4 regions of the Spiractinospora alimapuensis genome follow, and region 4 is predicted to be linked to each of the others. Evidence: riboswitches for the same ligand, from Rfam matches in the RefSeq annotation. Region 4 holds a riboswitch; each other region holds the start of a gene.

Region 1 (7,562 bases), 2.2 Mb from region 4:
ATCGCGACCTACACCCTCGTCGACGGAGCGGGCGTCCGGTTGGCCGACGGATCGATGGCCTACGCGACCTGGCTGATCTTCGGCCACTCCGTCGGGTTCCTCGGCCTCGCGCTCCTGATCCGTCGCCGGAAACTCTTCCGCCAGATGCGCGGCGTGTGGTGGAAGGGAATGCTCGCCGGCGCCCTGTCCCTCGTCGCCTACGCGCTGGTGCTCTGGGCGCAGACCGTCTCCGCCCTCGGCGCGGTGGCCGCCCTGCGCGAGACGAGCATCATCTTCGGCGCCCTCATCGGCACGCTGTTCTTCCGCGAGTCCTTCGGCCGCTTCCGCGTCGTCGCCGCCGCCACCGTCACGGCCGGCATCATCCTGCTGACCGTGACGGGCTGACCACGCGCTAACCCCGCTGACCGCCATAGCGACGGAACTCGTCCGTCGCGAGCTGGATCTCGTCCAAAAGCGCGGGCAGCGGCACCACGTCGCCGAACCGGAACGGCCGTTGCTGCCGATACACCCCGGCCACCGGCTCGGTGTGCAGGATGATGTCCCCAGAGCGCGGATCGACCAGCAGGTAGACAGGAATCCGCCACTCGGCGTAGACCTCCGGCAACTCGCGGACGTCCTTGTTCGGGCAACTAACCGAGACGACCTCCGCCACCAGGTCGATCTCCGCCGCAGGAACCATCGGCCGGTCCTCATCGAGCGCCGCCTCAGTCGTGACGATGAGGTCGGGGATGACGTAGTCACCTTCGTGGATGTCGGGGGCAATGCCTGTGCCGCTCACTGAAGGTACTCGTTCCCCCGAAAGCCCGAGAAGTTGGTAACAGATACGGTCAGCGATTCTGTTGTGAATCGGCACTGGTGCAGGCGTCACGTGTATTTGTCCCCTGAGGATTTCAACTGCGGACCCTTCGGGAACCACAAGATCATCGGCGACTGACCTGAGGTCCGTCACCGTGGGACGCGAGTGTGTACGCACATCCATAAGCATAGGAGTTCCCTTCGACGGAGCACATACTCTGACAGGCCCCGATCCGCTCCGGCGGGAATTCCCGGATTCTGGGGATATCCGCCCCGGCCGGGCCGGCCGCTGGGGCCGGCCCGAAACGCCGGAGCTGAGGTCAGAACCTCCGCAGGAAGGTCTCGACGGAGGTGGCCAGGGCCACGGGGGTCTCGTCCATCGCGTAGTGGCCGGCGTTGCCCATGACCTCGATCTCCGCCTTCGGGTACCACTCCGCGAAGGTGCCGCGCATGACGGCCTCGCCGAGGGCCGGGTCGTGTTCACCGGCGATGGCCTTAACGGGGACCGTGCTTCCCACGACGCGTTCGTGGAAGTCGACGCGGGCCCAGGAGTGGAGGTAGGCGGCGAAGGCGGTGGGGTCGCTGTGCTCCAGGGAGTGGCGCACCATCGCGTCCAGCCACACGTCGGTGTGCCGGTTCCCGGTCGTGAGGTCGATGATGGCCCGCCGGTTCTCCGGCTTCTCCGCCGCGCCGGAGAACAGGGCCCACCCGTCGTCGTCGAAGGGGACCGGGCCCGCGGGCACCGGAGACACTCCCACCATCGCCCGGACGCGATCGGGCGCCGTGGCGTACACCTCCTGCATGAACTTGCCGCCCATCGAGTGTCCGAGCAGCGAGAACCGGGCGGTTCCTCGGCTGTCGGCCAGCTCGAGCACGTCCGCCGCGACCTCCGCCGGGCTGTACTCCCCGGCGACGCCCCGGCGCGATCCGTACCCCCGACAGTTCACGAACACGTAGGTGAACTCGTCCCCGTCCAGGTGCGGTTCCAGAGCGCCCCAGGCCTCGGCCGATCCGAACCAGCCGTGCAGCCCGAACACCACGTGCCCGCCGCCACCCACCTGCCGGTAGCTCTCACTCACCGCGCCTCCTGAGACGTAGGTAACAACAGGTCCGCATCGTCGCACAGACCGTCGGTCCAGAACAGGCCCCGGCCACGGCTCCCACGGCCTGAGGAGCGGTCACGCCGACCGGCCGAGGCCACATCCTGCCCGTATGTCATCATTGAAGGCGGCAAAACGACGGCGTGCCGAGGAAGCCGGTGTGACTCCGGCGCGGTCCCGCCACTGTGAGTTGGGGAGTCCTTCCCGACATGGCCACTGTCCCCTCGGGGGATGGGAAGGCCGGGAAGGGCAGCGACCCGCGAGCCAGGACACTCACCGCCGTCGTCCTCACGAGCCGGGGCGGATTTCCCCGAGAGAGGTCGGACTGACGCATGGCGTCGCACGGTGACATCCCGCGTCCGCCGACGCGAGCGTCACGCCGCACCACGATGGCGGCACTCTTTCGTTCCTCGGGAGCCCGTCGCGCAGATTCCACGGAGACACCCCGATGAAGCATGCCCGCCTTCCCCTGATCACTCTGTTCGGTCTCGCCGTGGTGGCGACCGGCTGTGGCGCGCCCACCGGGGACGACGCCGCAGAGGACACCACGTCCGCCGACTGCGTCGAGGACCACGACCCCGACACCGACTACTTCCCGGACAAGCTCTCCATCGACCACGCGGAGAACCTGTCCATCGAGTACGCCAACGACCACCAAGTCGTCACGATCGATGAGCCCTCTCCCGGCGCCGAGGCCGAGAGCTACGTGCTGCTGCGCTGTGGCGCGCCGGAGCCGGAGCTGGACGGCGAGCTCGCCGACGCCCCGGTGATCGAGGTACCGGTGCGGAGCGTCTTCAGCGCCTCGACCACGCACCTGTCGCTCTTCACCTACCTGGACCAGACCGACGTCGTCACGGGCGTCGCCGACGGTGGCGTGGTCAACGACGAGGAGATCCGCGAAGGTGTGGAGTCCGGCGACGTCGTCGACTACGCCGGCGGCGGTGCTCTCGACCAGGAACTGGTCATCGCCGAGGCCCCCGACCTGCTGATGACCGGGGGAGCCGAGGAAAGCGAGTACCAGACCCTGCGCGACGCCGACATCCCCGTCGTCGCCAACGCCGAGTGGCTGGAGAACTCCCCCCTGGGACGCGCGGAGTGGGTCAAGCTCGCCGCCGCGCTCACCGGCACGGAGGAGGAAGCCACCGAGCTCTTCGACCAGATCGCCACCGACTACGAGTCCGTCACCGACCAGGTGTCCGACGCCGACCCGGTGGACGTGGTGCCGGGCCAGATGTTCGACGGGGTGTGGAACGTCGTCGGCGGAGGCTCCTACGTCGGTCGGCTCCTGGCCGACGCGGGTGGCACCCACCCCTGGGACGACACCGAGGAGACCGGCAGCATCGAGATGGACCTGGAGGAGGTCCTGTCCGAGGTCCAGGACGCCGAGGTGTGGATCTCCAGCGAGCACTGGGACACCTACGACGACATGACCGCCGACGACGAACGCTACGCCGAGTTCACCGCGTTCGAGGAGCGGGCGGTCTGGACGAACAACAACAACGTCGGCCCCGGCGGAAACCGGTACTGGGACGAGGCCGTGCTGCGACCCGACCAGGTCCTCGCCGACCTCGCCACCATCCTGCACCCGGAGCTGATGGACGACCACGAGCTGGTCTACTACCGGACCCTGGACGACTGATGTCCACCGCCGCTCCCGTCCGGCGACCGCCCCGGGACGAGTCCGTCCCGGCTCCACGGGGCCGGGACGGGGGCGCGCTGCGCGTCACCGTGGTGGCGGGCCTGCTGTGCGTCACACTGCTCCTCGGGGTGACGCTCGCCCTCACCGTCGGCTCCACCCCACTCACGGTCGGGCAGGTCTCCTCCGCGCTGTTCGGGCTGGGCGGCGTCGACCACCAGGTGGTCACCATCGTGTGGGAGGTACGGGTACCCCGCGCCGTCACCGCCCTACTGGCGGGGGCCGCCCTCGGGGTCGCCGGCGCGCAGATGCAGACGCTGCTGCGCAACCCCCTGGCCGAGCCCTACATCCTGGGGGTCAGCGCGGGAGCCAGCCTGGGCGTGGCCGCCGTCGTCCTCGGCGCGGGGTCCGCCGGCGGCGCGTTCGTGTCGATCGGCGGAGCGTACGGCCGCGCCGGCCTCGTGGTGGCTTCCGCGCTGGGCGCGGGCGCGGTGTTGGCGCTCGTGCTCGTCCTCGCCCGCTGGACCAAATCCGTCGTCACGCTGCTGATCATCGGCGTGATGGTGGGCTCCGGGGTCACGTCGTTCGTGAGCCTGCTGATGTCGCTCAGTGATCCGGAACGGATGCAGCGCTTCGTCCTGTGGGGACTGGGAAACTTCTCCGCGACGACGTGGCCGGACCTGGCGTGGTTCGCGCCCATCGTCGCGGTCGGGATCCTGGCCGCGTTGACGCTGATGAAGCCGCTGAACGCCCTGCTGCTCGGCGAGACCTACGCCCAGACCATGGGTGTCCCGGTCCGTCTGGTGCGCTGGCTGGTGATCCTGTGCGCGTCCGTGCTCGCCGGCACCGTGACCGCCTTCTGCGGACCGGTGGCGTTCCTCGGCCTGGCCATCCCCCACCTGACCCGCATCGCCCTGGGCACGACCAACCACCGGGTTCTTCTTCCCGGCACCGCCCTGATGGGCGCGTGCGTGGCCGTCCTGTGCGGCACGGTCGCCGTGCTCCCCGGTGTGGGCGGTGTCCTTCCCCTCAACGTGGTCACCAGCCTGATCGGAGCCCCCATCGTCATCGGCGTACTCATCCGATCTCGGGCCGCGCAACAGGGGGTGGGCGTGTGACCGTCCCGGCCTTCTCCACAGGGGCTCGCCCCCACCCCGGGCGAGCTTCCCATGCCGTCACCGATCGCGGAAACACCAGACCGTCGCCGGCCGACCCCAACTCCGCGGACACCGCCCGCACCGTCGGAGCAAGCCCGACCAGCCTCACCAACCGAACCCGCGCAGGGGACGACCCGGAGCAGCGGACCACGTGCGGGCCACTCGGCCGATCGCTCTCCGCACCCAGGACCGGCGTCTCCCCCGGGAGGGCCTCATGACGGAGATCCCGACCGACGGACTGGCCGTCGACCAGCTCAGCGTTGGCTACGGTTCGGGGCGGCGACGGCGCACCGTCCTGTCGGACGTCAACGCCCTGGCGCGCCCCGGCGACCTCACCGTGCTGCTAGGACCGAACGGAACCGGGAAGAGCACCCTGCTGCGTGCCCTGGCGGGCCTCGCCGCCCCGTTCGCCGGACGCTGCCTGGTCAACGGAACGGACGTCACGCGTCTGCGCGGGGCCGACCGTGCCCGCCTGCTCGCCACGGTCCTGACGCAGAGGGACATCCCGGGGCTGCTCCGGGCACGGGAGGTCGTCGCCCTGGGCCGCCACCCCTACACCAGCGTGACCGGTCGGCTCAGCCCGGAGGACCAGCGGGCGGTCGACTGGGCGCTGGACGCGGTGGGGGCGGAGCCGCTCGCCGGGCGGCGCGTCGGGGAACTGTCGGACGGGGAACGCCAGCGGGTCCTCACGGCCCGGGCGTTGGCACAGGCCCCTGATGTGCTCCTGCTGGACGAGCCGACGGCGTTCCTCGACGTCGCCGGCAAGGTGGCGCTCCACGGACTGCTGCTGCGACTGGCCCGCGACAACGGACTCGTCGTCGTGATGTGCACGCACGACCTGGAACTCGCGCTGCGGGTGGCGGACCACGTGTGGCTGCTGGCGGCAGGGGGACTGCGCGGAGGCTCGCCGGAGGAGCTCGCGCGTCGGGGCGACCTCTCCGAGGTCTTCGACGGGGCGGACCTCACCTTCGACACCGAGCGGTGGGTGTTCCAGCCCCGCGGCCTTCCCTCGCACGCCACCGCGTGGCGCGAGGACTCAGCCCGCAGCTGAGTACCGGCGCTGGGCCCGCTCCCGCGCCCGCTCGGCGTCGGCTTCGCGGGACCGAGGCGGAGCGGTGGTGACCAGCGAGTCCAACAGTTCGGACGTCGCCTCGGCGACCGCCGCCACCGCCCGGTCGAACGCCTCACGGTTCGCGGCCGACGGCGCGCTGGAGCCACTCACCTTACGCACGTACTGCAGCGCGGCGGCGTGCACCTCGTCCGTGGTGGCCGGCGGCTCGTAGTTGTGGAGACGGTGGATGTTTCGGCACATACCTTGACGCTACCGCGCACCAGTGACGCGCGACAGCGTGTCACCCCCGGGCATCGTCGCTGGTCGGCGTGACGACGGCGGGTTCCGTGGCCGAAACGCCCCGGGCGCGCTGATCGTAGCGGTCCGCCATGGAACGCAGACTGAGGCTGAGGGCGGCGTCACAGGCGAGGGCCAACAGTGCCGGCGGGGCGTCGGCCAACTCGTCGAGCAGCGCGGCCCCGGAGGTCACCACCTCGTGGGCCAGCCCCGGATAGTGCTCAGCGCTGGCCAGCACGATCTCCATGTGCTGAGCGACGACGTGCCGCGCGATGCCGAGCTGTCGCCACGGCCGGTGGCCCAGCTTGCGTGCCTCGTCGTTCTCCAGAGACGCGACGCACCGCCGGAGGCTACGCCACGCGTCCTCCAGATTGCCGCAGCGCAGTTCCAGCTCGCTGAGCCGGCACAGCGCACTCCCGGTACCGTAGGGGCGGTTGTTGTCCCGCGCGACCAGTAGCCGCTGCACTCCAGCGGCTTCGGCGAACTCCCCGATCCGGGAGAGTTCGTACTGCAGGAACCGCAGCAGCCCCGTGTCGGGGGGACCGGTCTGCAGCATCCGCAGGAGGAACGCCTTCGCCTCGGCGGCCATGCCCTGGACGCGGGCCCGTCGCGCCCACTCCGCCTCGGTCTCCTCCTCGATGCGCTTCGGGAAGGCGACGTCGCCGATCTCCTTGACCCACCGGCGGATTCCCGCCGGATCCCACACCGGTTCTCGGCCCGGCCGGGACAGGTCGCCCAGGGGGATCCCGGACAGCGCGAACCAGGTGTCGAAGTTGGCGAACCGCGCCTCGTAGATGCGTTTGAGGTCGGTGGAGTCGATCCAGCGAACGACCAGGTACACCGCGAGGCGGAGCTCGTCGGAGATCCCCTGGAGATGCGCGGCCTGGTGGTTGATCGTCTCCTGCTCCAGCAGGTGCCGCAGCAGGTCGAGGTCCTCGGGGCGCCGGTCGTACTGGGCCGCCCACAACACCGCGGCCCGCCGCACACCGTTGCCGTCGACCGGGTATCCCTCGACGCCGTCGGCCTCTTCGTAGTTCAGCTCCGACCACAGCGAAGGATCCGAACGCATCTTCTCCAGATCCGCTCGACCTGGTGCGAGAACCTGGTCAGGGTCGGCGGTTTCCATGCTCCCCCACGTCCCAATGTCGCCGGATACCAGGAGAAACTCTACAGACACCCACAAGGCCCCGTGCACCGGACATCACCGTCAACGGTCCCACCCACGGGCCGAACCTCGACAACGAGCCGACCTCGCGCGAACGCGTTCACGCGGACGACTACCCGCGATACCCGTACCGCCGATGCTGGACGGTGACAACGTGGACGACGACCGTGTCGTCGCGAATCACGTACCCGACGCGATGCTCGCCTCCTCTGGTGCGCCGCGCCGGAGCGAGAGACGGATTGAGCGGGGCGCCACCCGATGGAGGTTCTCGAGCAGCGGCCCCCGGATGAAATCCCCCGCGGCGGTCGCCGCCTTCTCTGGCCGGCGTTGGGCGACATCTCGACGGGCCCGTATCGACCCC
Region 2 (7,562 bases), 2.9 Mb from region 4:
GGCGGACTCCAGGTCCCGCCCGACCCCGGCGAGTTCCTCCGGGCTGTGGGCATGGTCGACCCGCTGGATCTCCTGCTCGATGATCGGGCCCTCATCCAGGTCGGGCGTGACGTAGTGCGCGGTCGCCCCGATGAGCTTGACGCCGCGGGCGTGTGCCTGGTGGTAGGGCCGGGCGCCCTTGAAGCTGGGGAGGAAGGAATGGTGGATGTTGATGACCCGCCCCTGCAGCTTCGCGCACAGGTCCTCGGAGAGGATCTGCATGTAGCGGGCGAGCACCACCAGGTCGACGTTGTAGGAGTCCACGAGGCCGAGAATGCGTTCCTCGGCCTGCCGCTTGGTGTCGGGGGGTGACCGGGACGTGGTGGAAGTCGACGTCGTAGGAGCGGGCGAGCGGCTCCAGGGTGGTGTGGTTACCGGCGACCGCGGCGATGTCCACGTCGAGTAGGCCGCTGCTCTGTCGGAACAGCAGGTCGTTGAGACAGTGTCCGAGCGTGGAGACCAGAACGAGCAGGCGCGGCCGCTCCCCCATCCAGCGGATCTGCCACTCCATACCGAAGTCGGTGGCCAGGGCGGCGAACGCCCAGCGCAGAGTGGTGTCCGAGTGCCCGTCCTCCATGGCGAACTGGACGCGGAGGAAGAACCGTCCGGTGTGGGCGTCGCCGAACTGCTGGCTCTCGGTGATGTTGCAGCCGTGCTCGGCGAGCAGTCCCGCGACCGCCGCCACGATCCCACGCCGGTCCGGGCACGAGAGCGTGAGGACGTAGTCCCGACGGTCCATCAGATCCTCCTCCTGCGGCGACGCAGCCAGATCACGACTCCAGCGGCCGCCACGACACCAACCCCAACACCGACGACGATGGCCCCGGGCGGTAGGGCGCGGGGCTCATAGGTGCTCACGACCTCGTCGTCACCCTTGAGGAGAACGCTACCCTGCGGCGGCTCCACGACCTCGCTGTTTCGGCGCACCGTCTGGGCGCCCGTCGCCACCGCGCGCGCCTCCTCCAACAGCGCCTCGCCGGCGCCGCGAAGGTCACGCAGCCCCCGCTTGGCGATACCGCGCGGACTCGCCCGCTCCGCCAACTCGTCCACCGTCGCGGTCAGGCGCCGCTGCGCCGCCTCGATCTCTCGCCGCAACTCCACCGGGGTGGGCCGTCCCGCACCGCTCGTTCGTGCCATAGCCAACTACCCTCTCACCGCGGAGTCCGAATTGTCAGCGCCGTCGCCGTCGTCAGTGCCCTCGGCGTCACCGGCATCGCCGGTGTCGTCCGCGCCACGCGGTTCCCCGGAGGCCGGACCGGCCTGGTCGGGCTCCACGTCGGGCGACCGGCCGAACGTCAACGCACCCCTCGATGCCGTCGACGACGCGGAAGAAATCCTTCGTCGACAACCACAACTTATAGATGATGACGGCCTCGAAGGCGAGGAGCAAAACACCCGTAGCCACGGTTATCCACAGGATCGCCGCAGTACTCACCGATCCGACGAGCGGGGCGATGATGAACACCGCGACCTGGAACTCCACGCCGCTGACCAGGTGGGTGCGCACCCGCCGGGCGTGCAGGAACTCCCAGATCCGCTGGTACCAGGGGAAACGGGTCCGGAACTCCCGGTTGAGGTCGACCTTGGGCAGGCGCACGTCGGGATTCTTGCCGACGTCGCGGGCGAGGCGCGTCTCGTGCTCGGTGTGCGTACGCAGCATGCGTTCCAGGACGGCGATGCCGTGCCGCAGGACCGCGCGCTCCCCGGAGTCGCTCAGCGGCTCCTGCACCCGCCGGGCGTCGCCCTGGGCGGTGGCGAGGTCGTCGTCGGGCTCCAGCATGGACAGGGTGGCGCGGGCGCGTTCCAACGCCCCGGCGATGTAGGAGCGCATCTCGCGGCGGACGCGGTAGACCTGCATCTCGTCGAGGTAGCGCAGCATGTCGCAGAAGACGACGGCCATGGCCAGCCACGCGAAGACCACGTTCCCGGTGATCACGTACTGCCCGCCCATGAGGGCGACCGCGCAGACGAGGACCCGGAACCGGTCGAAGGCGTAGTCCATCCAGGAACCGAACAACGACTCGGTGTCGGTCAGCCGGGCGAGCTTGCCGTCCATGCTGTCCACCAGGAAGCACAACGCGTACAGCCCGGCACCGGCGAGGAGGAACGGCCACGTCCCCCACGCGTAGCACGCGGCGGCTCCCAGCCCCAACAGGAGGGAGAGCACTGTGAGCTGGTTCGGCGTGATCGACGTGCGGTTCGCCACGACCAGCACCAACCGCCGCGCCAACGGGTCGACAAGTCCGACGGTCCACCAGGAGTCGCGCTCCTTGGTGGCACGATCCTGTACGTCCCGCAGGGTGAAGCCTGCCATTACCTTGGACTCTCCGAGATCGGTCGAGGTGCGCCACACCTCTCGCACGACGCTTCACAGCCTAGGGGATCGATCATGCCCCTTCGACCCCTTCCACGCAGGCCGAGCCCCGCTGGCCGGCCCTGTTCGGCGCACACGTCCCTCACTGGGATGATGATCCCAGTCCCGCACGGGAGCACCAAGGGAGGAATCGTGACCGAAACCACCAAGCGACTCGAGCCGGGCGACCACGCCCCCGACTTCACCCTCAACGACGCCGACGGTAACCCCGTCACACTGAGCGAGGTCGTCCGGGGTGCGGGATCGGTGGTGCTGTACTTCTACCCCGCCGCCATGACGCCGGGCTGCACCAAGGAGGCCTGCGACTTCCGGGATAACCTGAGCGCCTTCGCCGACTCCGACCTGCGCGTCCTGGGCGTCTCTCCCGACACCGTGGAGAAGCTGCGCGCGTTCCGCGACGCCGAGAAGCTGAACTTCACCCTCCTCAGCGACCCGGACCGCGAGGCGCTCACCGCCTACGGCGCCTACGGGGAGAAGAAGAACTACGGCAAGGTGGTGCGGGGCGTGATCCGGTCCACCTTCGTCATCAACGCCGACCTGACGATCGCCAAGGCGTTCTACAACGTCCGCGCCACCGGCCACGTCGACCGAATCAAGCGCGAGCTGGGCGTGTAGTTGGTCTAGGATTGGGCCCGTGTCGGGGCCGTAGCCCAACGGCAGAGGCGGCAGGTTTAGGTCCTGTACAGTGCGGGTTCGAATCCCGCCGGCCCCACCGACGCACGAGGTTCGCCCCCTCGCCCAAAGAACGGGGGACGGGGGTCCGCAACCCGTCGGTGTCCTCGCACGGTTCGACGTCCGCCACACCCGAGCGCGACGAGTGGCTGGCACGACGCTCGTCGACGCCCAACCGTGCAGCGGTGGGGGCGCGGAGGCGAACCCGCCGGCCGCGACCAGGCGACGTTCCTGCCTCTCGTCCCGCTATTCGCCACGGCTGCCCGCGTCCGTTCGACCCGGCACCGATCGGGGATCCGGATCCGCCCAGCGTGACCAACAGCGTAGGCGTGACCGGGCGCACCAGGTCGCGGGCAACGGCCGTCGAGGCCTCGCCGGCACCGCCGACTCCGAACCCGACCTCGTCCCCATGGACCGTGTGGGCGGAAGGGCGACGTCGCCCCCGCGATCCACGGACTCGTCGGGAACGAAGCTCCCTACTGCGCCCACCACCGAGGACACCGGCCGTGCGATCCATGGCGCTCACAAATCCGGCGCCGACGGGTACCTCCACCGAGGAACGCGTCGTGCTCACCCTCGGCGTTCGCGACCTGGCCGTCGGCCGGCCGATGCCGTGAACAGGAGGCGGAGAGCAGGATCAGCTCCCGGGTGATCGACCTCTACGCCTCGTCACCGACGTTGGTTGGCGCGGTTTCCGGGCGGGCGCTTGCCCAGGGTTGACCGAGGCACGCCCATTTTGGGTTGTTCGGAGAATCCAACACAACATGTAGTATCAGCCCTGCCAATGGTCCGCCGTCCCTGGGGGCGGCGGGGCAAGAGGGAACCCGGTGTGAGTCCGGGACTGCCCCGCAGCGGTGAGTGGGAACAACCGCCGTCATGAGCACTGGGCGCGTGAACGCCTGGGAAGCGACGGCCAGTAGGAACGACCCGAGTTCGGTCGTGTGCCCACGAGTCCGAAGACCTGCCATCGGTGCGTGCATCGCTTGCACGGTGTCCGGGGCCTCGTGGGAGGGCCGACGCGGACGTGGTCGACGGTGCCGCCCGAGTACGGTGTCGCGGACCCCTCGCGTGCCTCCAACGTCCCCCCGGACGTTCCAGATGAGGTTCTCGAACGAGGGGGAGAGTCCCGTGGTTGAGTCATCCACCCAGACACCGAGTCAGGTCCGGCCCGAGGAGACGCCGGTTCGCGTCCTGCGCCGGGACGGATCGGTGTCGGGTTTCGACGCCGACAAGATCTCGGTCGCGCTCACCAAGGCGTTCCTCGCCGTGGAGGGAGACGGCGCGGCCGCGTCGTCGCGACTGCACGACCTGGTGTCCGCACTGACCCAGGAGGTCCAGGCCGCACTGTCGCGGTACTCCGGACCGGGCACGATCCTGCACATCGAGCAGATCCAGGACCAGGTCGAACTCGCCCTGATGCGGGGCGGCAACCATCAGGTCGCGCGGGACTACGTGCTCTACCGGGAACAGCGCTCCGAGGCCCGCCGCGCCGCCGCCGGCACTACGACCGCCCCCGGCGCGGCCCAGGAACCTGACCTGACCGTGACCCACACCGACGGCACCACCCACCCGCTGGACTGGGCGCGGGTACGCACCATCACCGAGCAGGCGTGTTCGGGACTGGACAACATCGATCCGGCCGTCGTCCTGACCGAGGCCCGACGCAACCTCTACGACGGCATGAGTACCACCGAGCTCGACGAGGCGCTGACCCTCGCCGCTCGCGCGCTCGTGGAACGCGACCCGGACTACTCGCGGGTCAGCGCCCGCCTTCTCCTCGACCAACTGCGCCGCGAGGCCCTGTCCCACCTGGCCGGCGAGCCCCGAGAGACCGACCAGGAACAGATCCGCGACCTGTACCCGTCCTACTTCGCCGACTACGTCCACCGCGGCGTCGAGCTGGAGATGCTCGCCCCCGAGCTCGCCGGGTTCGACCTCGACCTGCTGGGCGAGGCGCTGCACCCCGAGCGAGATCTGGACTTCGACTACCTGGGGCTGCAGACCCTCTACGACCGCTACTTCCTGCACACGCGCGGCACCCGCCTCGAGCTGCCACAGGCGTTCTTCATGCGGGTCGCGATGGGGCTGGCGCTGAACGAGGACCGGCGTGAGGAGCGTGCGGTCGAGTTCTACGAACTGCTCTCCTCGTTCGACTTCATGTGCTCCACCCCCACGCTGTTCAACGCGGGGACCACTCGGCCCCAGTTGTCGTCGTGCTTCCTGACCACGGTCGACGACGACCTGGACTCGATCTTCCGGGCGTACCGCAACAACGCGCTGCTCGCGAAGTACAGCGGGGGGCTCGGCAACGACTGGACCCCGGTGCGGGGTATGGGCGCCCACATCAAGGGCACCAACGGCACCTCCCAGGGGCTCGTCCCGTTCCTGAAGATCGCCAACGACACGGCCGTCGCGGTCAACCAGGGTGGGAAACGCAAGGGCGCCGCCTGCGCGTACCTGGAGACGTGGCACATCGACATCGAGGAGTTCCTCGACCTGCGCAAGAACACCGGCGACGACCGGCGTCGGACCCACGACATGAACACCGCCGCCTGGGTGCCGGACGAGTTCATGCGCCGGGTCGAGGCCGACGCCGACTGGTGGCTTTTCTCCCCCGACGAGGTTCCCGACCTGCACGACCTGTACGGGCCGGAGTTCACCGAGCGGTACCGGCACTACGAGCGGGCGGCCGAACGGGGCGAGCTGACGGTGTCCCGCCGGGTCCGCGCCGTGGAGCTGTGGCGTCGCATCCTCACCATGCTGTTCGAGACCGGGCACCCGTGGATCACCTTCAAGGACCCGTGCAACCTGCGGTCACCGCAGCAGCACGCGGGCGTGGTGCACTCCTCCAACCTGTGCACGGAGATCACCCTCAACACGAGCGGCGACGAGGTCGCGGTGTGCAACCTTGGCTCCGTCAACCTCGCGCGGCACGTCACCCCCGAAGGGCTGGACACCGACCGGCTGCGGCGCACGGTGCGCACGGCGGTGCGGATGTTGGACAACGTGATCGACATCAACTTCTACACGATCCCCGAGGCACTCCGGTCCAACCTCCGGCATCGGCCGGTGGGACTCGGGCTGATGGGCTTCGCCGACGCGCTCGTGCGGCAGGGAATCCCCCAGGCCTCCGTGGACGCCGTGGAGTTCGCCGACCGCAGCATGGAGGAGATCAGCTTCCACGCCATCGCGGCCTCCAGCGACCTCGCGCGTGAGCGGGGCCGCTACGAGTCCTTCGACGGGTCCCTGTGGAGCCAGGGGGTGCTGCCGATCGACTCGCTGCGGCTGCTCGCCGACGCCCGGGGGGACGCCGAATTCGACCACTCCGCCACCCTGGACTGGGACGGGTTGCGCGAGCGGGTGCGGCGCGAGGGGATGCGCAACTCCAACGTGATGGCCATCGCGCCCACCGCGACGATCGCGAACGTCTGCGGGGTCACCCAGTCCATCGAACCGCTGTACCGCAACCTGTACGTGAAGTCGAACATGTCCGGTGACTTCACCGTGGTCAACCCGTACCTGGTGCGGGATCTACGGCGGGCCGGCCTGTGGGACGCGGCGATGGTCGCCGACCTGAAGTACTTCGACGGGGTGCTGGGCCCGATCGACCGGATCCCGGCCGAGCTCAAGGAACGGTACGCGACGGCGTTCGAGATCGAACCGCGCTGGCTGGTCGCAGCCGCGGCGCGTCGACAGAAGTGGATCGACCAGGCGCAGTCGCTGAACCTCTACCTGGCCGAGCCCAGTGGCCGAAAGCTGGACGAGCTCTACCGGTCGGCGTGGCGCAGCGGACTCAAGACGACCTACTACCTGCGCTCCAGCAGCGCGACCTCGGTGGAGAAGAGCACGCTGCGTGGAACCGACGGCAGGCTGAACGCCGTCCCCGCCACCGTCGCCGGAACCGCTCCCCCGGAGGGCCCGGCCATCTGCTCGGTGGACGACGAGGGGTGTGAGGCGTGCCAGTAGGCCCCGCGTCCGTTCCCACCCACCGAACCCACGAAGAAGGACCTCCCATGACCGCAGAGACCCGCCCCGTCGACACCTCCGGCCTGGGCGCTATCGACCGCCAGGCCGGCCGCGTTGACGTGGACGACAAGGCGATGATCAACGCCCGCGCCGACGTGAACCAGCTTCTGCCGATGAAGTACGGCTGGGCGTGGGAGAAGTACCTGGCGGGGTGCGCCAACCACTGGATGCCGACCGAGGTCTCCATGCACGCCGACATCGCGCTGTGGAAGTCCCCCGACGGGCTCACCGACGACGAACGGCTCATGCTCAAGCGCAACCTCGGGTTCTTCGCGACCGCGGAGTCCCTCGTCGCCAACAACATCGTGCTCGCCATCTACCGCCACATCACCAACCCCGAGTGCCGCCAGTACCTACTCCGGCAGGCGTTCGAGGAGGCCGTGCACACCCACACCTTCCAGTACATCTGCGAGAGCCTCGGCCTGGACGAGGGCGAACTGTTCAACGCCTA
Region 3 (7,562 bases), 1.1 Mb from region 4:
GGAACGCCATCACACCGAAGGCGCTTGTTCCCAGCGGCTCGACGAACGTGGGACCGACCAGGTCCGACCAGTACTCGATGTCCCGATAGGACGTGCTGAACAGCGACTGGTCGATCATCCCGGCCTGGACCAGCCCGAACGCCAGGCCCAGAACGAGGATCGAAGGCCATCCTAGTCCGCGCCGCCGCGCGAACTCCCTGATGAGAACCGCTGGTCCGCCGTACAGAGGTCCCAGGAAGAGGAGTCCGTACAGCAGTGCCAGCGGGTCACCCGTGGTGTCGTCGTAGCCGCTCAGGTACTCGGCGCTGATCGGGGCCAGCGCCAGAAGACCCAGGACGAGTGGCAGGCGGCCCCGGAGGGGCGTCGGTGTGCTGGACATGACGGGGACGCTACGCGGGGGCGGCGCTCACCTGGATCGGTCCACAGTCCCCCGCCTCCCGACTTTCGTCCCGGACGCGACCGGCCCAGGGCGCCGAAAGTGTCCGCCGTGGGGGTCTTCTGTTCAGGTCCCGAGGAAGGAGCGTAGGAGAGCGCTGACGCGAGCCGGTGCGTCCTCCTGGACCAGGTGGCCACTGTCGCGGAGGATGTGGAGTTCGGCGTTGGGGATCGTCCGGGCCAGCCGCTCGGCGCGTTCGGGTGGGATCCAGGCGTCCTCGGCGCCCCAGATCACGGTGACCGGCATGGCCAGAGTGTCGAGGCGGGCTTCGGCCGCGTCGGTGTCGCGGAGGTCGGCCTGGGTGATCTGCCGGTAGAACGCGGGCTGGCCCCGCTCGCCCAACCATGGCTCCACGAGGGTCTCCCGAACCTCTGTGCGGAGCTCTCGGTGGGTCGCGCCGGAGATGTAGCTGCGCACGACGGCCTCGTGCATCTGGGGTGGCAGTGCCGCCAGTACGTCGGAACCCTCGTTCACCAGCCGGTAGAACGGACTTCCCCAGGGCTGCACCGCCACCGCGTCGACCAGGGCCAGCCGGTCGAACGGGACGCCGCCGAGCAGGGTGGTGCGCAGGGCGATGGCGCCGCCGATGTCGTGCGCCACGACCGCCGGCGACTCCAGTCCCCAGTGGTCGAGGAGCTCGGTGAACACCCGTTGCTGTCCCGGGAGGGAGACATCCTGCCCGTCGAACTTCTGTGACTGGCCGAAACCCGGCATGTCCCACACGTAGACGGTGTGGTCCTGACCGAGCGCCTCGGCGACCTCACGCCACACGTAGGAGGAGAAGGGCGTGCCGTGCAGCAGGACGACAGGCGGGCCCGAGCCGAGCCGGTCCCAGGCGATCTGTCCGTTGGACGAGTCGAACGTCTGACCGAGGGTCCAGGGCGATTCCACAACCACACCTCCGTTACTGACTATTGCACTTAGATGGTAACACAGGAAGTTACCGTCATAAACCCGATGGCGGTAAACTGTGCTTCATGTCCTACCAGCGACCACCAGCTCCGGCGGAACTGCTCCTGATCGAGTCCTTCTGTGACTCGGCGGCGTTCCTGCACGGTTGGGATGCCTTCGCCGACCAAGAGTCGGCGCGCGCGTGGCTGAGCGAACATGGCCGTTCGGAGGCCGCGACCCAGATCGACGCAGGAGGAGTGGCGCGGCTGGTCGACGTGCGGGAGACCGTTCGTGGGCACCTCGACGGTGACCCCGCGGCGCGCGCCCGACTGAACGTACTCGCGGAGGAGTTGCTCGGTGTTCCGCGGTGGGACGCGGACGGCATGACGGTGCCTGTGGCGACGCCGGATCCGGTGTTGGCGGTGGCGGCCGACGTTCTCGCGGCGCTGGCCTCGGCCGAGATGTCCGGGCGGCGTGGGCGACTCAAGGTGTGTCGGGCACGAGAGTGCCGGTGGGTCTACTACGACCGCTCCCCCGCGAACAACAGCACCTGGTGCAGTATGGACATCTGCGGGGCGCGCCACAAGATGCGCGCCTACCGTTCCCGCCGGGACGCCGACTAGCGGCCGTGGTCTAGCGACGCGCGAGGATCCGGCGCACGCGGGCACGCGTCCGGTGCCAGAGTCCCCGTGGTCGGGTGCGGGGTGTGACCCGCAGTGGACGTGGTCCGGCGAAGGGGGCGCGCATGCGCAGCCCCTCGGTGGTCGCGTCGACGCGAAGGCGGTCCCAGCGCACGGCGTGGTCCACGGGAACCGTGGTCACCAGCGCACCGTCGGCCGTGGACACCACGAGTAGGGCGTCGCCGTCGCGGACCACCGCGACCTCGCCCCGGTGCGGACGTGGGGTCATCGAAACCGTGACGACGAGATCGTGGCCCTCCCGGCCGTAGTCGACCCGTGTGACCTCGGGGGGTGGTGTGGCCGTGTCGACGTGTTCCCTGAGAACTCCTGATGTGGCTGCGTTTCTCATGGAGTTGAGTATAGGGCACTCAACTTAATTGATGAAGATGGTGAGGTGTCAGTGTGACGGGCTTCTCGCTCCCCATACGCGACCAGGAAGAAAATCGATTGCCCGAATCGTCCGTGGAGGGTGAGATGGGGGTGGCGCGGAGCCAAGCTCGGCGTGTTCGTCGTGATTCCGATTCGCTGAGTGGAAAGAGTGTGTTGTCGCATGTGTAGATCGAGGTGCACGGGGGTCATCCGGGTGCGGAGCGCTGTCGTCAACGTGTGGAGGACACCGACCGCCTGACCCGGAACCGGTGTTCCCCCTCGTGACGCGGCGCGTTCGTGTGTACCCGCCGATCCAGTCATGAGGAGTCACCTCACAGTGTCCAAGCGACGCGACACCATCCGCACGCGCCGACACCGGGAGCCGGAGAGCTTCCGTTGCGTGCACTGCCGACTCGACGTCCCCACCCGGGCGTCAGGCACTCGGCACCGCAACCACTGCCCGAACTGCCTGTACAGCAAGCACGTGGACGCCCACACCTCGGGCGACCGCGCGGCCGACTGCGGCGCGGGCATGGAACCCATCGCCATCGCGGTACGTGGCGACGGGGAGTGGGTCATCATCCACCGCTGCGCCGGTTGCGACGCGCTCGTGGCCAACCGGAGCGCCGGCGACGACAACCCACTCATGTTGATGCGCACCGCCACCCGCCCACTCGCCCAGCCGCCGTTCCCGATGGAACGGCTGACACAGCTCTGAGGGGACGGGTGATCGGCTGGGGCGGTCACTCGACGTGGCCGCCCCAGCCAGGGCGGGGTGCGCCGCCGAGCGGCGAGCGTCAGTCCCAGTAGTTGAACAGGGCCTCGCCGAGATCGCGGGGCCGCCAGTACGTGACGTCCTGTGGGTCGATATCGGGCCAGGCCGTGGCGTCGAAGGGGCCTTTGAGTTCGGACGGCAGCAACACCCGGAAACCGGGCATTTCCGCCAGGACGGTGGCCAGCGTGGGAGTTTCGAGGAACGCCAGCGGGCCCGACTCCCTGACGCCGCCGGCGAGATCAATCGGTCGCGGCTCCGCGACCGCCAGCGTGGGCGAGTCGCGCCGACAGACGACGGCGACCGTGGACTCCCGGTAGGCAATGACACCCTGGTGGAAGTTGGGCGTCACACCGAGGGACAGACGGAACTCGTCCACCCTGCCCCCTGTGCGGCGGGCCGCCGTGTGGCAGGCACGCCGGAACGCACGCACGTCCGTCATCCGGCGATGCTATCCACGGCGCCGCGTCGACCGGGCGCACCCCGGCCGACGGGGTGGGCACGCCCCCTCGGTAGGCTCGTCCGCGCCGTGGTGTTCGGGAAACCGGTGAAGAACCGGTGCGGCCCTCGCCACTGTGATCGGGAAGGGCACGTGCTCCCCGCGAGGGGGTCACTGGACCACGGTGTGGTCCGGGAAGACGCCGCGTGACCGCTTGACCCGTCAGCCAGGAGACCGGCCACGGCATGTCCGGTCCATCCACGAGGCGTGGAAAGGCGGTCCCTGGCCGTGTGTGCGCGTATTTCTGTCCAACCTCCCGTTGTGCGAGGCCCCCGTTCTCGGCGTCCCTGGCGGGTGCCCGCGACGGTGGTGGCCCTGGCGGTCCTGCTCTCGGGATGCGGCGACGGTTCCGATCAGGCCGCCGAGAACGACGACGGTGCTTCCGGAGTTGGCACCACGGTCGACAACTGCGGCCTCGAGGTGGGGTTCGACGATCCGCCCGAGCGGGTCTTCGCCATGAACACCGGCGCGATCGAGAACCTGATCGAGCTGGGTGCCGAGGACCGCGTCGTTGGCGCGGTCGGCGATCTTGACCGGATGGACGAGGAGCTCCGGGAGACGGCCGAGGAGCTCAACATCATCCATCCCGGCGGAGAGGACTATCCAAGCCCCGAGACGATCCTCGACACCGAGCCGGATTTCGTCTACGCGGTGTACCCGAGCGCGTTCCGGGAGGACGGTGGCGTCGCCACGCGGGAGGAACTGCGTGACCTCGGTGTGCAGTCCTACCTCGCTCCCGGCCGCTGCCCCGACCGTGACGACGAGCGGCCGCTGGAGTTCGACGAGATCTGGACCGAGCTGCGCGAGGTGGGCGCCCTGCTCGGTGCCGAGGACCGCGCGGAGGAGGTCGTGGCCGAACAGGAGGACATCCTCGCCGAGGTACGCGCCAACCTCCCGGACGATGTTGGGGACCTGGACGTCTTCTGGTGGGACATGGGCACCGACGACGGCCCGACCGCCGGCGGATGCTGCGGAGCTCCCGGCATGATCCTCCGTGAACTGGGCGTCAACAACGCCTTCGACGACCTTCCCGGGCACTGGGCCGGTACGAACTGGGAGCAGGTCGTCGAGCGGGACCCCGACCTGGTCGTCGTGGCCGACTTCGGTGGGGGCGACGCCGACGACATGCTCGAGTTCGTCGAGGACGACCCGACGCTGCGGGAGTTGCGCGCGTTTCAGGAGGACGCGGTCATCGTCCTTCCGTTCTCCCAGACCACCCCGGGGCTGCGGAACGCTACCGCCATCGAGACGATCAGCGCGCGCCTCACTGACGAGACCGGCCAGTGAGCCTGTCGACCGCGCGATCCGCCCAGCGCGGTACCAAACCCACTCATGGCCATGACGCGCTGGCGGGGAGAGGCCGATCGCTGGGCATCGTGCTTCCCGTCGCCCTCGTCTTGCTGGGGGGGGTCGGTCGTCGTCTCGGTCGCCATTGGGCAGAGCGACCTGTCCGTCCGTGAGGTGTGGACCGTCCTGACCGACCGGCTCGGCCTCTCCTGGGTGCGAAGCGACGCCCTGGGGCTCTACGGCGTCGACGGCATCACCGACCTGCGCGCCAACCTCGTGTGGGAGATGCGGCTGCCGCGCGTGCTCGCGGCGGCGTTGGTCGGTGCCGGGCTCGCGGTCGTCGGTGCCGTCATGCAGACCCTCACCCGCAACCCGATGGCCGACCCCTACCTCCTCGGCATCTCTTCGGGTGCGTCTCTCGGGGCGGTCGCGGTGATCGTCGCCGGCCTCAGTGTCGGCGGACTCGGCGTGGCCGGCGGCGCGTTCGTCGGCGCCTTGATTGCGTTCGTGCTCGTTCTCGCCCTCGGTCAACGCGCGGGCCGGCTCACCCCGACGCGCATGATCCTCGCCGGGGTCGCGGTCGGTGCCTTCTCCTCCGCCCTGACCTCCTTCCTGATCGTGTGGGTCGCCGACCCGCACGCCACCCAGGAGGCGCAGTTCTGGCTGTCGGGTTCGCTGGCGGCGGCGCGGCTGCCCAGCGTGTACACCATGGCTGCGGCCGTGCTGGTCGGGCTGCTCGTCTGCGGTGTCGTCGCCCGGCCGCTCAACGCCTTCGCGTTCGGCGAGGACACCGCCACCAGCCTCGGGATCGGTGTCCACCGCGTCCGGTGGGTGCTGCTGGTGGTGTGCGCGCTCGTGACCGGTGTCCTGGTCGCCGGATCGGGAGCCATCGGCTTCGTGGGCCTGCTCATCCCACACGGCGTGCGCGCGTTGGTCGGCCCCGACCACCGGCGCGTTCTGCCGCTGTCGGCCTTGGTCGGTGCGACGTTCCTCATCTGGGTCGACGTCGTCGCGCGTGTGGCGTTCGCGCCGCGAGAGATGCCCGTGGGCATCATGACGGCGATGTTGGGCGTGCCGGTCTTCCTGTGGATTCTGAAACGTAAGGTCGATCGCTGATGACACACCTCGCCCACGGCGAACCACTCACGGCCGTCGACGTCTCCTGGTCCGTGGACGGCCGGCACATCCTCGACGGTGTCGGTGTCGAGGTCCCCGTCGGTAGCTTCACCGGCCTGCTCGGCCCGAACGGGTCGGGAAAGTCGACGCTCCTGCGTGGACTCGCCCGCCTGGGCGACCTGGACGAGGGCGTCGTACACATCGGCCCCGACAACGTCCACGAGCTGCCGCGCCGAGCCCTCGCCCGTCGGCTGGCGTTCCTCGAGCAGCGATCCGACACCGACGTCGACCTCAGTGTGCTCGACGTGGTGCTTCTCGGCCGGACGCCCTATCGGACCGCACTGCGCGGGGACTCCCCCACCGACGTCGCCATCGCGACGCACCAGCTCGAACAGGTCGACCTCGCGGACCTCGCCCACCGCCGCTGGCACACCCTCTCCGGTGGCGAACAACAACGCGTCCACCTCGCCCGGGCCCTGACCCAGGAACCCTCCCTGCTGGTCCTCGACGAACCCACCAACCACCTCGACGTGGGTCACGCCCTGCAACTCCTGGCGATGGTCGAACACTCCGGCCTCACCGTCCTGGCGGCCCTGCACGACCTCAATCTCGCGGCAGCGTTCTGCGACCACCTGGTGGTGCTGCATGAGGGCCGCGTCGTCGCCGCAGGCACCCCCGAGGAGGTACTCACCCCTGCGCTTCTCGCCGAGGTCTACGGAGTGGAGGCGGACGTCACCACCCATCCCACAACCGGGAGACTGCACCTCTGGTTCCACCCACCGAGCGTTCCGCACTGAGGCGGGCAGGTGGTACCCCCAGCGCGGTCTCCCCTCCCGGATTCCTCCGTCATCGATCGTGTCGTTGTCGCAGAGGGAGGGTGCTGAGGTTATCGCTCACGACAAGATCAACGGCTGTGAGGAGGCGTTGGGCTGTGGAGGCCCTCACCCCTCGGCTCCGCCTGAGGCGTAGATGACCTGTCCGGTGACGTATCCGGCGTCGGGGGAGGCGAAGAAGGCCACCACGTGTGCGATGTCTTCGGGTTGGCCGACTCGGCCGACGGGGATGGATTCGACGGCGATGCGTTGGTGTTCGGCGAAGTCGCGGCCGAGGCGGCGGGCGGTTCCTTCGGTCATCCCGGTGACCACGAAGCCCGGGGCGACGGCGTTGGCCGTGATTCCGAGGGGGGCGAGCTCCGCGGCGAGGGAGCGGGTCAGTCCCAGGATGCCGGCCTTCGCGGCGGAGTAGTTGACTCGGCCTGGGTGCCCCAGCGCGGAGATGCTGGAGATGTTGACGATCCGTCCCCAACCGTCGGCGACCATGTGCGGGCGCGCGGCTCGGCAGGTGAAGAACGCCGCGTCCAGGTGTACGCCCATCACTTCTCGCCACTGCTGGGTGGTCATCGCCCCGAGGTTTGCGTCGCGGGAGAAACCGGCGTTGTTGACCACGATCGTCGGTGGCCCGAGCTCGCGGGCCGTGCGTTCCACGGCCGCGGTGACCTGGTCCTCCTCGGCC
Region 4 (7,562 bases):
GGAGAACGACCGCTGGTCACTGGTGCGTGTGTGGGACTGAGGCGCCGTCGACGCTCAGGTGACCAACTCCCGAATCATGGGGTCCAACGTGGCGGCGATCAGTTCGGGGTCGGTGAGGATGGCCAGGTGGTGCGCGGCCTCGCGTACCACTGGCCACCCGGCGTCCGTCGCCGCGTCGGCCTCCGCCGCGTAGGCGTCGCTCAACCGCAGGTAGTAGGCGCGCCCCGGGACCGCGACATGGCGCGGCGAGGCGGGTTCCTCGAAGTAGGAGAAGGGGACCGCCGGCAGCTCGGCGCAGAACTCCGTGCGCGTGCGCGGGTCGGGCAGTAGTTCCCGGATCGCGTGGGGAGGGAACCACTCGTTCCACGGTGGCAACCGGTCTCCGGTCGCGAGCTCCCTAAGGTGGTCGACCAGCTCCGCAGGTGCGGTGTCCAGCCAGCTCAGCCCAGGACGGGGAAGCTGCGCGTCTACGTAGATGGCGCCCCGGACCGGAGCCGTGACCAGAGCGGCCGCCTGCGGAAGTATCGGGCCGGCCCCACTGTGGGCGACGAGTACGACCGGTTCCTCACCGTGTCCCGCCGCGGCGACGGCCGCGGCGAGACGGGAGCCGAAGGGTGGGGCGTCGTCGAACACGTGTGACAACGTGGGCACGACACCGCCCCACCCCCGGGCCCGCAGCAGCGCCGCGACCCGACGCCAGGACGACGGCCCGACGAGTGGGCTGTGCACGAGCACGACACGCGCGAGGCTTCTCACGGAACAACCCCCCTCGCGTCCATGGTGCGGCAGGCGCCGCCCGATGGCCACAGCCTCTGGTGGGGCCGCGTTGGGCGCGGTCCCCGTCAGGGAAGCGTGGGGCGGACCCTGTGCGTGCCGGTGGCGCCCTCGATGGCGGCGCCGACACGCAGCACGTCCGCCTCTCCCAGGTGGGGGCCGACGATCTGCAGACCCACCGGCAGACCGGACGGGCTGAAGCCACCGGGGACCGACAACGCCGGGCAACCGGTGAGGGAGATGAGGTAGCAGGATCGCATCCAGTCGAGGTAGGTCTCCTGCACCACACCGTCGATGTCGGCGGGGTACTCCTCGTCGGCGTTGAACGGCGTCACCTGGCTGACCGGCAGCAACAGCGCGTCGTAGCGCTCGAAGAACTCCCGCATCCGGTGGAAGACCTCGGTGTGCAGCCGCTCGGCGCGGGCCACGTCCTCACCGGTCAGGTCCCGGCCCATCTCGATGTTCCAGATCACGCTGGACTTCACCTGCTCGGGGTGCCGGTCCAGGATGGGGCCGTACTCGCTGGCGAAGATCCACGCCCGCAGGGTGCGGAACGCCTCGTCCGCCCCGGTGAGGTCGGGATGGGCCTCCTCGACCTCACCGCCCAGCGCGCGTACCACGTCCAGTTGCGGCCGCAGAGTGTCAAGGACGGCCCGCTCCGAGGAGAACAGACCGCCCAGGTCCTCACTCCACGCGAAGCGCATCCCCGACAGGTCGGTTGGCCCGAGTGCGGCGAACGGGGCGGGGTCCTCGGTGACCGCGATCGGACTGCGGGAGTCGGGCCCGGCGATCACCGACAGCAACAGCGCTGTGTCGTCGACGGTGCGGCCCATCGGGCCCTGCACAGAGAGGGTGGCCCAGCCCAGGCCGTTCGGCCACACGGGGACCCGGCCGGGCGTGCTGCGCAGGCCGACAACGTTGTTGAACGCCGCCGGGTTGCGCAGGGACCCTCCCATGTCCGAGCCGTCGGCGAGCGCGAACATTCCGGTGGCCAAGCCGGCCGCGGCGCCGCCGCTGCTCCCGCCGGCCGACTTGGAGGTGTCATACGGGTTGACCGTGGTTCCGAACACCGGGTTGAAGGTGTGGGATCCGGCCGCGAACTCCGGGGTGTTCGTCTTCCCCAGCGAGATCGCGCCCGCCTCCCGCATCCGCTCCACCACGAGTGAGTCCTGGTCCGGTACGTGCTCGGAGTAGATGGGGGAGCCGTAGGTGGTGCGCACGCCCGCCGTGTCGTGGGTGTCCTTGTGCGCCACCGGAACACCGTGCAGGGGGCCTACCGGCTCACCCGCGGCGAGCCGGTCATCCGCCTCCGCCGCGCGCTCCAAGGCGCGTTCCCCGTCGTTCGTGACGACGGCGTTGACAGCGGGGTTGACCGCCTCGATGCGCTCGAGGTGGGCCTGAACCACCTCACGGGCGGACACCTCACGGGACCGCAGCATCGCGACGAGTTCCCGTGCTGTCCGGTCGGTGATATCCAAGAGAACCTCGCTGCGGGTCAGGGATCGTACGAGTGCACTCCTACCCAATCCCAGTGCCGCCGCGGACACTATGGCAGGCCTCGCTGGAATCCCTCCATCGCCTTGGTGCACTCTGGTGACTTCCCTCGCCCCGCGGCCCGCCTCCGTCCGGTGGGTGGGTCGACCCTCGCTCTGGCGGGTCGACGCGCACCCCCACCTGTTGGGGGTGGCGAAAACCTGATGGGGTGGGAGAAACCTGGTGGGGGATAGGGGAGTGGGTGGGTGAGGGGACCGGGGGGACGACCCACCCCGCGGCCGCCGAGGCGTGTGTGCGATGCTGGAGCCCGGCGCTGGCGGCAGGAACCCGGTGGGAGTCCGGGGCGGTCCCGCCACTGTGTTCGGGGAGTGACTCGCTTGGGTGTGCCACTGTCGCGCGGGTGCGCGGTGGGAAGGCCGCGAGGAAACGACGATCCGAGAGCCAGGACACTGCTCGGCGCCGTGCACTATTCCGATGGGCGTGGACTCCCGAGGAAGGAACCATCTCACCGTGCGCGCTTCCGCCCGATATCCGTTCAGCGCTGTCGTCGGCATGGACGACCTCAAACTCGCACTCCTCATCAACGCCGTGTCCCCCGGGGTTGGCGGTGTTCTCGTCCGGGGAGAGAAGGGCACCGCGAAGTCGACGATCGTCCGGGCCGTGGCCGCACTGCTGCCGGACCTCGCCGTCATCGCCGACTGCCGCTTCTCCTGTGACCCGAGCCAGCCCGACCCCCAGTGCCCCGACGGGCCACACGCCGAGGCCGACGCCGCGGCCCTGAGCCGTCCCGCCCGCCTGGTGGAGCTCCCCGTGGGAGCCAGTGAGGACCGGCTCGCCGGCGCACTCGATCTTGAACGCGCGCTCACCGACGGGGTCACCGCCTTCGAACCTGGGCTCCTCGCCCAGGCGCACCGTGGCGTGCTGTACGTGGACGAGGTCAACCTCCTGCACGACCACCTCGTGGACCTGCTCCTCGACGCCGCCGCGATGGGGACCTCCCACGTGGAGCGCGAGGGGGTGTCGGTGCGGCACGCGGCACGATTCCTCCTGGTCGGAACGATGAACCCGGAGGAAGGAGAGCTCAGACCGCAACTCCTGGACCGGTTCGGGCTCACGGTCGAGGTGTCGGCCACCCGAGAACCCGACGAGCGCGCCGAGGTCGTCCGACGCCGCATCGCCTACGACGCCGACCCGGAGGGCTTCGCCGCCCACTACGCCGCCACCGACGCCGAACTCGCCAAACGCATCCGCGACGCGCAGGAGCGTCTCGCCGACATCGCGCTCACCGACGACGCCCTGCGCCAGGTGACCTCGGTGTGCGCCGCGTTCGACGTGGACGGGCTCCGCGCCGACCTCGTCACCGCGCGGGCCGCCATGGCGCTCGCCGCCTGGCGGGACCACGACGAGGTGACGACCGAGGACATCCGCGACGCGGCCCGGCTCGCCCTTCCACACCGGCGCCGACGGGACCCCTTCGACGCGCCGGGCCTGGACGAGGACCGGCTCTCCAACGCGTTGGACCAAGCGGGTGATGTCGACCCAAAAGAACCGGAGGAGTCTGAGGACTCCGCCAGCGACCCGCCCACCGGGCCGGGAACAGAGCCCGACCCACGTGAGGAACCTAAGGAGTCGTCACCGCGCCCCGGCCCTCCGGAGCCCACGGACGACACGGAGACCGGGTCCGACGACGAACAGCCACGCGGATCCGGAGACGCCGCACAGGACCTGAGCGCTCCCGGCGAGACCTACCGCCCACGGTTGTTGCGGGTGGCGGGGCTCGGGGAGGGAGCACCGGGACGTCGATCCCGCGCCCGGACCGCGCAGGGACGTGTGGTGGGCGCCCGTCGGCCCGAGGGGAGACTGGGGCGCCCCCACCTGACCGCGACTCTGCGGGCCGCCGCACCACACCAGCGCGCCCGGGGCCGTTCGGCCGGGCAGCGAATCGTCCTCGCCCGAGACGATCTGCGCGCCGCGATCCGGGAGGGAAAGGAAGGGAACCTGGTCCTGTTCTGCGTGGACGCCAGCGGATCCATGGCCGCCCGCGCCCGAATGCGTGCGGTGAAGGGCGCGGTCCTCAGCCTGCTGCTCGACGCCTACCAGCGGCGGGACAAGGTCGGCCTGGTGACGTTCCGAGCCACCGGCGCCGAGGTCGCGCTGCCGCCGACATCCTCGGTGGAGGTGGGCGCACGGCGCTTGCGGGAGCTGCGGACGGGGGGCCGGACGCCGCTCGCCGCCGGACTCGCCGAATCGCTCCGCGTCCTGGACACCGAACGACGCCGTGACCCCAACCGACGGCCCCTCCTCATCGTCGTGACCGACGGCCGGGCGACCGCCGGGCCGCGACACGGGTCATCCCGCGTCGCCGCGACCCTGGCGGCTCGCGGCGTGGACAGCGTGGTCGTCGACTGCGAGAGCGGACCCGTGCGACTGGGCCTCGCCGGGGCCCTCGGCACCGAACTCGGAGCGACGACCGTGCGGCTGGACCAGATGGGAGCCGACTCCCTCACCGGCCTGGTCCACGGCCACCGCACGGCCGCGACGGTGTGAGATGCGGGTGTTCTCGCCCCGGAACGGCCCACGAGACTGGGACGCCCCACAGTCCGGGCGCGGCGTGGGGCGTGCGCGGCACCGTGCCGCGACCGCCCACGCCGTCCACAGCCCCCGGTCCGGCATTCGCCAACCGTGGGCACCGCCGCGTTGAATCAGAGCAAGGGGTTCCCCCGTAGGGCCCCACTTTTGTCATGCCCTCAGTTCGACGACGAACCCAGGAGAAGGAGCCTCGATGCCCAAGGGACAGCCCGAGTACGTGCCGCAGGACGGCCTGACCACCAGGCAGCGCCGCAACCGTCCGTTGCTCATGGTGCACACCGGCCCAGGGAAGGGAAAGTCCACCGCGGCGTTCGGCACCGCGATGCGCGCCTGGTCGCAAGGGTGGCCCGTGGGGGTGTTCCAGTTCGTGAAGTCGGCCAAGTGGCGGATCGGTGAGGAGCGCGCGCTGCGGGTGCTGGGTGACTCCGGTGAGGGCGGCAGCGTCACCTGGCACAAGATGGGTGAGGGGTGGTCGTGGATCCAACGCCCGGGGTCGGAGGAGAACCACGCGGCCGACGCGGCCGAGGGCTGGGCACAGATCAAGCGCGACCTGGCGGCGGAGCGCTACCGCCTCTACGTACTGGACGAGTTCACCTACCCCATGAAGTGGGGCTGGGTGGATGTCGACGACGTCGTCCGGACGCTCGCCGAGCGGCCGGGCACACAGCACGTCATCGTCACGGGACGCGACGCGGCGTCCGAGCTGTGCGCCGCGGCCGATCTCGTGACCGAGATGGGCAAGGTCAAGCACCCGATGGACAACGGGCAGAAGGGGCAGCGCGGTATCGAGTGGTGATGGTCGAGCTGGGGGCGAGTTAGGCGCCTTCCGCGCGGGTGACCTCGGCGAGGAAGGCGACCCATTCCCGGAGGGGGAGACTCAGTGTCGTGCCGGTGGGATGCACGGAGTCGCGGACCAGGGCGGCGCGACCCGTGAACGCGGCCTCGAGGCAGTTCTCTGGATTGCTCAGGGTGCTCTTGTGCCAGTGGAGTTCGTCGGTGGACAGGACAAGAGGCGCGCTCCCGGCACACGCGTGAGCGCGCGGTCGTGACGTGGGCATCAATGCCAACCAGGGGAGGGTGGGGACATTTCTCCTTCTCCCTACCCTGGTCGTGAGTCGCCTATTCGCGCGGCCCACGCGAGACAGGTTTTGGGTGCCCCAATTGGTCCTCCTGTGGCGGCTTAGTTCCCATTGCCGCGCATCTGGCTGATCGCTCCCCGCAGGAGCCGGATCGTTTCCTCGGGGGACAGTGCCTTCTCGTACAACAGCGCGAAGCGTTCCTTGTACTCCTCGGTCACGTCACCGAACTCGGGTGTCGGGCCCGATGCCGTCTTCTCCCGGTAGAGCAGATCCGGGAGGGGGCCTTCGAAACCCAGCAGGAAGAACGGTTCAAACATTCCCTCATGCGACCCACGAGTGAAGGGAATTACCCGAAGGTCCACCTGGCCGCTTTCGGTCAGGTTGATCAGGTGTTGGAGCTGTTCCGGCATGATCTCCGAGTCCCGGGTGACGCCGATGTGACGCCAGATGGCCGCCTCGTCCACGAGAAAGGTGAGGAGGGGCCTGGGGTCGCGTTCGAGAACCCGGGTCTGGCGTTCCATCCGTAGTTCGACGTGGGCGGAGCGTTCGGCGGTGCCGCGGATGGCGTCGCCGCTGATCACCTCGGCGTAGTCCCGCGTCTGCAACAGACCGGGGATGACCTGGTTCTCCATGTTGCCGATGGTCTTCGCCCCCGTCTCGAAGCCCATGACGCGGATGAACGCGTCGCTCACGTTGCCGCGGTAGCGGTCCCACCATCCGGTGCGGTTGGACTCGCGGGAGAGAAGGAGGAGACGTTCCGTCTCGTCCTCGTCGACCCCGTACTCGCGGAGCAGAGCCAGCAGGTCACTGCGGCGAACGGACTGCTTTCCGCCCTCGATCCGCATGAGTTTCGCCTGCGACCACTCCAGGCGTTGCGCGACCTGTGCCTGGGTGAACGCGTTGTCCTTGCGCAGGCGCGTCAGCTCGCCGACGAGAAGAGCGCGCTGGACCACCGGGCCCTGGTCTGACATTTCAACCCTCGATTCTCATCGACGTTTCCCAGCGCTCTCGGCTCGTTGTCTGAGAAAACGCTGAGCGTCACATTGGGAGTGTTCGGCTATAGTGCAGACAGAATGTTAGGTGACATCTTGGATGGAGACATCATTGTGCCCAACGCAGTCGAGCCTAACAGATTTAAAGCTTTCACGAGGTTCCGTCACGTCTCGTTGGGCGGCATCCGGGCAGGTCGAAATGCGGATGGTTGATCCGCGTCGAGTCACGAGTTGGAGCGACATGAAATGTCAGTACACATCGGGTGGGTGTCACCAAGTTGCCCCGAGCGCGCGCGGAATTCGCTCCGCGTCACCAGCGACCCATTTCGGTCCGGCCGATACCCGAGTAACCGGGCGAAACGCTACAAGGAGGAAAGGGTGAACACAGATGATCGACGAGAGCTGAAGAGGAGCCCCCATGAACAGGCCGCCCACTGAATATCCTGCGGTTTCTGCGCCGACCAAGCATTAGAGACCACACCCAGGGGGCGGCCCCTGGACGAACCCGCACCCGCGGGTTCGGTACAACTTTCAGAGTGACCTCTCTCGGCGCACCCCGCAACCCCGAGCGACCGAATCGGGTCAGCGGGTGCGGCGAGAGGCGGCGAGGAACCGCGCCGCGAGACTCGGCTCC

What was found. Region 4 has a riboswitch for cobalamin ahead of J4H86_RS24705 (putative cobaltochelatase). Riboswitches for the same ligand answer to the same signal wherever they lie in the genome.
Region 1: it holds a riboswitch for cobalamin, as region 4 does, so the genes downstream of both, J4H86_RS14400 (ABC transporter substrate-binding protein) here and J4H86_RS24705 (putative cobaltochelatase) in region 4, are expected to answer to the same signal.
Region 2: it holds a riboswitch for cobalamin, as region 4 does, so the genes downstream of both, J4H86_RS10905 (ribonucleoside-diphosphate reductase subunit alpha) here and J4H86_RS24705 (putative cobaltochelatase) in region 4, are expected to answer to the same signal.
Region 3: it holds a riboswitch for cobalamin, as region 4 does, so the genes downstream of both, J4H86_RS02325 (ABC transporter substrate-binding protein) here and J4H86_RS24705 (putative cobaltochelatase) in region 4, are expected to answer to the same signal.

What each region holds. Positions count from the first base shown of each region.
Region 1 covers NZ_CP072467.1:3,122,310-3,129,871, forward strand. The annotation lists gene J4H86_RS14385 (DMT family transporter) at 1-384, shown strand, start outside; gene J4H86_RS14390 (Uma2 family endonuclease) at 392-985, opposite strand; gene J4H86_RS14395 (alpha/beta fold hydrolase) at 1,116-1,874, opposite strand; cobalamin riboswitch at 2,007-2,190, shown strand; gene J4H86_RS14400 (ABC transporter substrate-binding protein) at 2,344-3,534, shown strand; gene J4H86_RS14405 (FecCD family ABC transporter permease) at 3,534-4,649, shown strand; gene J4H86_RS14410 (ABC transporter ATP-binding protein) at 4,903-5,739, shown strand; gene J4H86_RS14415 (DUF2277 domain-containing protein) at 5,725-6,000, opposite strand; gene J4H86_RS14420 (hypothetical protein) at 6,041-7,162, opposite strand.
Region 2 covers NZ_CP072467.1:2,391,454-2,399,015, forward strand. The annotation lists partial or broken gene purU (formyltetrahydrofolate deformylase) at 1-778, opposite strand, end outside; gene J4H86_RS10885 (DUF3618 domain-containing protein) at 778-1,176, opposite strand; gene J4H86_RS10890 (CDP-alcohol phosphatidyltransferase family protein) at 1,244-2,353, opposite strand; gene bcp (thioredoxin-dependent thiol peroxidase) at 2,507-3,028, shown strand; tRNA gene J4H86_RS10900 (tRNA-Leu) at 3,053-3,125, shown strand; cobalamin riboswitch at 3,854-4,068, shown strand; gene J4H86_RS10905 (ribonucleoside-diphosphate reductase subunit alpha) at 4,214-7,051, shown strand; gene J4H86_RS10910 (ribonucleotide-diphosphate reductase subunit beta) at 7,099-7,562, shown strand, end outside.
Region 3 covers NZ_CP072467.1:513,918-521,479, forward strand. The annotation lists gene J4H86_RS02295 (hypothetical protein) at 1-379, opposite strand, end outside; gene J4H86_RS02300 (alpha/beta fold hydrolase) at 503-1,327, opposite strand; gene J4H86_RS02305 (CGNR zinc finger domain-containing protein) at 1,414-1,950, shown strand; gene J4H86_RS02310 (hypothetical protein) at 1,961-2,356, opposite strand; gene J4H86_RS02315 (RNHCP domain-containing protein) at 2,714-3,094, shown strand; gene J4H86_RS02320 (hypothetical protein) at 3,174-3,590, opposite strand; cobalamin riboswitch at 3,662-3,844, shown strand; gene J4H86_RS02325 (ABC transporter substrate-binding protein) at 3,909-4,934, shown strand; gene J4H86_RS02330 (FecCD family ABC transporter permease) at 4,980-6,050, shown strand; gene J4H86_RS02335 (ABC transporter ATP-binding protein) at 6,050-6,847, shown strand; gene fabG (3-oxoacyl-ACP reductase FabG) at 6,992-7,562, opposite strand, start outside.
Region 4 covers NZ_CP072467.1:5,299,239-5,306,800, forward strand. The annotation lists gene J4H86_RS24690 (DUF6504 family protein) at 1-40, shown strand, start outside; gene J4H86_RS24695 (alpha/beta fold hydrolase) at 55-756, opposite strand; gene J4H86_RS24700 (amidase) at 843-2,252, opposite strand; cobalamin riboswitch at 2,566-2,740, shown strand; gene J4H86_RS24705 (putative cobaltochelatase) at 2,821-4,815, shown strand; gene cobO (cob(I)yrinic acid a,c-diamide adenosyltransferase) at 5,051-5,653, shown strand; gene J4H86_RS24715 (DUF397 domain-containing protein) at 5,673-5,915, opposite strand; gene J4H86_RS24720 (helix-turn-helix domain-containing protein) at 6,038-6,907, opposite strand; gene J4H86_RS24725 (cobyrinate a,c-diamide synthase) at 7,511-7,562, opposite strand, start outside.